Regions from separate parts of the Flavobacterium gelatinilyticum genome, predicted to be linked through region 2. Evidence: riboswitches for the same ligand, from Rfam matches in the RefSeq annotation. Region 2 holds a riboswitch; the other holds the start of a gene.

Region 1 (3,139 bases), 2.8 Mb from region 2:
CAAATTAATCACTCCGGCAGAAGTTGTTGGAATCAACGGTGCTGAACACGTAGAATCATTAGATATCGAAGAAAACGGAGCACACCGTAAAATCGAATGCGATTATTTTATCCCTCTTTTCGGATTAACACCAAAATTAGGTCCAATTGGAGACTGGGGATTAGAAATCGAGAAAAATGCCATTAAAGTAAACAATGCATTAGATTATCAAACAAATATTCCTGGAATCTTCGCTATTGGAGACGTAAATACATACCCTGGAAAATTAAAATTAATCCTTTGTGGTTTCCACGAAGCAACTTTAATGTGTCAGGCTGCATACGGAATTATCAATCCAGGTAAAAAATACGTATTGAAATATACAACAGTATCTGGAGTAGACGGTTTCGACGGAACTCGTAAAGAGGCGCCGAAAGCAGTTGTTAAAGCGATTGTTTAATCGAAGGTGCTGAGGTTCTGAGAGACTGAGGTTCTAAGATTTTTAAATATACTAAAAGCTCAAACTTTTAAAAGTTTGGGCTTTTTTTTTAGCTTAGTCCCTTAGAACCTCAGCATCTCAGAACCTAAAAACGTATCTTTGTATTTATAAATTTTGATTATCATGAATTTAGAAGCTAGAAAATATCAATTTATTCAAGAGTTGGTTAAGGTAGAAGATGAGCGTGTTTTAGAAAAACTCGAATTGGTTTTAAAGGCAAATCAAAGTGATTGGTATGATGATTTATCAGAATCTGAAAAAGAAGAAATCCAAATTGGATTACACCAAGCTGAAAAAGGTGAATTTACAAACCACAAAGATGTCATGAAAAGATTTTCAAAATGGCATTAAAATTTATTTGGACGTCGCAAGCTGTAAAAGGTTTTAATAAAGTTGTAGATTATCTTGAAGAAAAATGGACTAAGAAAGAAATCTTAAACTTGGAAAATAAAAAATTCAACAGGTAATAAATCAAATCAGTCTGAATCCAGAACAATTTCCAAAATCACATAAAAACGAATCTTTGCACAAAGCAATTATAGACAAAAATAATTATTTGGTTTATAGACTAAAAAAAGAATCTGAAACTGTTGAAATTATCAATTTTAGAGGGACAAAACAAAAGCCAAAACACTAACAAACTCATAACTTAGAATCTTAGTGCCTCAGAGTCTCAGAAACTTAAAAAAACACTTGCAATTGTTCAGCTTATGTCTTTACTTTGCACTGTTCTTAAAATTTATTGTTCGTTATCACGAAAGGCGGAGGGATAGACCCGATGAAACCTTAGCAACCCTTTACTATAAAGAAGGTGCTAAATTCTACTTTTTACCATAAACACAGGTATTTAAGATAGATAACACAAATACATTCTCGTATTTCTCAAAACTTTTCCAGACAACATACAAATAATTTACTGAAAGCAATTTCGGTAAGGAGCGAATCATTGGCGCATTTTTGCAGTCAATAGTTCCCACTTTCGCCTATATCTCTCCTCCTGATAGTTATCGGGATACGAGGATACCGGCTCAAACGCAGTTCACTGAACTCTTATGAAAATAGGAATAAGGTGAAGTAATCGGGGCTAATGAGCCAGCAATAGTGCCTTTTTGGAATTAAAAGAAACGATGCCTATCCTAACAGGTTTTCAAAACCTGTTAGGTATAACTTTCAAGATAATAAATTAAAAAAAGCTTTGTGCCTTAGAGCCTTAGCGGCAAAAGAGAAATGTCTATACAAGAAGCAATAAAGAAAAATATCCTAATCCTTGACGGAGCAATGGGAACCATGTTACAACGCTACAACTTCTCAGAAGAAGATTTTCGCGGCGAGCGTTTCAAAGATTTCCCGCATCCGTTAAAAGGAAACAACGATTTATTATCCCTAACACAGCCACAAGCAATTCGTGCCGTGCATGCAGCCTATTTTGATGCAGGTGCAGATATCGTAGAAACCAATACATTCTCTGGAACTACAATTGGTATGGCCGATTATTTCATGGAAGATTTGGTTTACGAACTAAACTACGAATCGGCTAAACTGGCGAGAGAAGTAGCGGATGAATTTACAGCAAAAAATCCAGAAAAACCACGATTTGTAGCCGGTTCAATCGGACCAACAAACCGTACGGCAAGTATGTCACCAGACGTAAACGATCCAGGTTACAGAGCCGTAACTTTCGACGATTTACGAATTGCATACAAAGAACAGGTAGAAGCTTTAATGGACGGAGGCTGCGATTTACTTTTAGTAGAAACGATTTTTGACACATTAAACGCAAAAGCAGCACTTTTTGCCATTGAAGAAGTAAAAGAAGAGCGTAACATCGATATTCCAATCATGGTTTCAGGAACTATTACGGATGCTTCAGGAAGAACACTTTCCGGACAAACGGTTGAAGCGTTTTTGATTTCAGTTTCGCATATTCCATTATTAAGCGTAGGATTTAATTGTGCTTTAGGAGCCGATTTGTTGAAACCGTATTTAAAAACATTAGCGCATAATACAAGCTTTAATGTTTCGGCGCATCCAAATGCAGGATTGCCAAACGCTTTCGGGCAATACGATGAAACACCAGAGCAGACTCAGGCATTCATCAAAGAATATTTAGAGGATAATTTAATCAATATCATTGGCGGTTGCTGCGGAACTACTCCAGATCATATTCGATTAATGGCAGAAGTTGCGAAAGATTATAAGCCTAGAGTGGCGCCAACTTTTGAATAACGTTTCCTGCAAGGTTTTCAAAACCTTGTAGGTATAATTTTGACGTACGATAAACAAACCTACAAGGTTTTGAAAACCTTGCAGGAAAGAAATAAGAATTAAAAAACTTAGAACCTAAGAATCTTAGGCCCTTAAAGAAAATGACTGAAAAAAGAAGAGACCTTGTATTATCAGGATTAGAACCTTTGATTATTACGCCTGAAAGCGTTTTTGTAAACGTTGGTGAGCGTACGAATGTAACGGGTTCGCGAAAATTCCTTCGATTAATCAAGGAAGAGAAGTATGACGAGGCACTTGATATTGCAAGACAGCAGGTAGAAGGAGGAGCGCAAATCATCGATATTAATATGGATGAAGGGATGTTGGATGGTGTAACTGCCATGACTAAATTCCTAAACTTGATCGCTGCAGAACCAGATATTTCGAGAGTGCCGA
Region 2 (3,139 bases):
TCCTGTCTGACTGGAAAATGAATGGGTATTGGCAATCATCGGACCTATTTTATTGAGCATAATATCTTCAATCGGAGCGTATAATCTTCCGCTGGCAACCCAGTCTGCATATAACAGATTTTGTTGTCCGTAAACCGATTCGAAAGTATGGTCTGTTCCTACTGTATTTTCCCTGAATTTAGAAAAGTAACATTCAGACTCTGTTGGTTTTGTTGTTGGTTCAATGGCATTCATTTCCTTTATCATTTTAAATTAACTAAATTGTATTTTCTATCTTAGATTTTATTTTCTAAAAGCGTTTTTAATGTCGCTTGCAATTCTTCTCCCTGCAGGTTTTTCGCAACGATTATTCCTTTTGAATCAACTAAATAATTCCCCGGAATAGCTCTTACACCATATAATCTGGCAACGGCACTGTTCCAGAACAATAAATCAGAAACATGTGTCCATGTTAAGTTATCATCCTTAATTCCCTTTACCCAGTTTTCTTTCTTTTTATCCAGTGAAACTGCTACAATATTGAATCCTTTATCATGAAATTCCTTGTAAGCCGCTACAATGTTTGGATTTTCTCTTCGGCAGGGTCCGCACCACGAAGCCCAAAAATCAACCAGAGTATAGCCTTTTAAATTTTCATAAAAACGAACTGGTTTTCCATCAGGATCGCTGGCTGTAAAATCAGGGGCTTTTTTACCTACCGCCAATCCGTCTAATACGGTAACCAGTTCTTTTAATTCTTTCACGTAAGTAACATTTTGAAGACTTTTATCCAGCAAAGCAATATTCTGTGTAATCTGTTCCGGAGACAGCCTGTACGACCAGTTTCTGTACAATACATAAGCCGAAACAATAGATTTTGGATGTTCTGTAATGAATTTGCTGATTTCTGCATCTTTTGTTTTCTTATAGGTTTCAAACAAATCCTGCGAAGCTGAACCTTCTACAACCGAAGTGCTGTAATATTTCTTTGGACTCAGCTTAACCGTAATTGGGTCTTTTTCGAGGAAAATATACAATGGCGAACTTTCTTTATTTACGCTTAATCCGTATAATTCCGGCGTTTTTACTTTTGTTTTAAAAGCAAAGTTTCCGTCTTTTACTTTTACCGAATCAATAGTCGTAAACATTTTATTATGAAACTTTTGCAGATAAACGTACTGTACAATTGTATCGACAACAGTTCCTTTTAATTGTAAATTATTTTCCTGCGCCTGAGTTTGAAAAGCTCCAACAAATAAGGCAAAACCCAATAGTATTTTTTTCATTGTATTTTATTTTAAGATTAGACAAAAGAATTTCAGGCCAATGTTATAAAGCCACCAGCAGCTGATATTTAAAAGAAATTTAAAAGGTATTACGAACTTCACATTCGGAAAACGGCAAGACTGTTTTCTTCGAAAATTGAATTTAAGAGTTCATAGCCGGCATACAAAATTGATTCTGCTTTCATTGTAATACATTAAGAATTTAACGTTGATGACCTAATCCAGATTCGAGCAATCTTTTTTCTTATCTGTCCGCATACAACGGAAGGATTTAGCACCTTATTCGGCAACAGGTTGCTAAGACTTCACCGGGCCCATTCCCTCAGTCTTTCTGGATAAGTATCATTACAGAATTTTTCTGCAATGCAAATATACATTAATTCTATAAAATTAGTCAAGTTTAAATATATTTTTTTGATTTTTATTTACAACAAAGCACGCAAATACAACGCAAAGTATTTATTTAAAAGCAATTATGTTTTGGAAATATTTTTAAAACCCCTTCCTTTTACAACAGAAATTCATACGTTTTGCTGCAGAAAGAAGTTTTTACATCTCTGCCAAAAGCTTCAGAGAATCGGCATACAAGTAATATGTCCTGCTTCATGATTTGAATCGAAGAAAAGCATATCGTTTGAAAAAGCTGACCATCTTTTAAAACTTAAAATATCCAAAAGCGTGAATTTGTTTATTTCTTTGATCAGCTCCTCTTTTGTCAATTGCTTTTTTAATTCGGCAATCATTAAAAATTGAAACAATCCGAATAATGAACTAAGAATTGATTCGTTTTCCTGAAAGTTCTTCTTATCCATAACAATAAAATATTCCGGATACGCGGCATTTTTGTTTTTGATAAAAGTATGATTTTGTAATACTTCAAAAAGAAGTTCATATTCTGATTTACTTAACTGCCCTTTAAAATGATTATTTTCAGAGGAAAGAATCAATAAAATATAGTCTGAACTGATGCTTTTCTTTTTCAAAAAATACAGTTTCTTCCTGAGATATTTTTCTAAATCTACACTGAACCTGTTTTTTAAAACAGAATGTTTTTCTGATTCTATTCTGACGCTTTTTTTTAATTTCATATTATTTATTTCAATCCGTCAAAATAATTCGTCGTTTCTTCTATCAGCGCATTCATTAAAACCGAAGCTTTGGTATGTTTTAAAATGGGTGAAATCTGTCCTGCCCAAAATAAAATCATGTCCCATTTTTGCTGTTCGATCGCTGCTTTTCTCAGCGGGGCTATAAATGTCGTTTGCAGCGGAAAAGGCAAAATTCCGGATTCTTTTCCTGTAATATCCTGAGCAACACGGCTAGTTAATCCGCGGCCGAGTCTTCCTGTAAAAGCGCGTGATAAAGTGGTGTATTTTGAAGCATCAGAAAATAGCATTTCCTTGTGAACCGGCAAAGCACCAGATTCATCGCAGGCTAAAAAAGCGGTTCCTACTTGTGCGGCGCTTGCGCCTAATGTCAGCGCAGCGGCAATTCCCCTTCCGTCGGCTATGCCTCCTGCTGCGATAATTGGGGTTTTAATTTTTTCACGCATTAACTGCACTAATACGAAAGTTCCGGTTAGAGACGATTCCGATTTATCGAGAAAAGAAGGCCGGTGTCCGCCCGCTTCAAAACCCGATGCGATAATCATATCGACACCTTTGCTGTCCAGAAACAGGGCTTCGTCTAAAGTCGTCGCGGCTCCTACTGTTACAATTCCCTTTTGTCTGCATTGCTCCAGAACAGTATTTGGAGGCACACCAAACATAAAACTGAAAACCTTTGGGCGAATGTCTAAAATAACGTCTAACTGGTTCTCAAATCTGGACTGAAAAGGTGCCGGTTTTTCGGGTAACGGAATTCCCACCTCATCA

The links. Region 2 has a riboswitch for S-adenosylmethionine ahead of OZP11_RS24450 (TlpA disulfide reductase family protein). Riboswitches for the same ligand answer to the same signal wherever they lie in the genome.
Region 1: it holds a riboswitch for S-adenosylmethionine, as region 2 does, so the genes downstream of both, OZP11_RS12240 (homocysteine S-methyltransferase family protein) here and OZP11_RS24450 (TlpA disulfide reductase family protein) in region 2, are expected to answer to the same signal.

The regions. Positions count from the first base shown of each region.
Region 1 covers NZ_CP114287.1:2,896,326-2,899,464, reverse strand. The annotation lists gene OZP11_RS12255 (NAD(P)/FAD-dependent oxidoreductase) at 1-439, shown strand, start outside; gene OZP11_RS12250 (hypothetical protein) at 602-829, shown strand; gene OZP11_RS12245 (hypothetical protein) at 820-945, shown strand; SAM riboswitch class I at 1,225-1,341, shown strand; gene OZP11_RS12240 (homocysteine S-methyltransferase family protein) at 1,706-2,704, shown strand; gene metH (methionine synthase) at 2,845-3,139, shown strand, end outside.
Region 2 covers NZ_CP114287.1:5,713,054-5,716,192, reverse strand. The annotation lists gene OZP11_RS24455 (aminotransferase class V-fold PLP-dependent enzyme) at 1-234, opposite strand, end outside; gene OZP11_RS24450 (TlpA disulfide reductase family protein) at 276-1,265, opposite strand; SAM riboswitch class I at 1,507-1,607, opposite strand; gene OZP11_RS24445 (hypothetical protein) at 1,835-2,353, opposite strand; gene OZP11_RS24440 (NAD(P)H-dependent flavin oxidoreductase) at 2,359-3,139, opposite strand, start outside.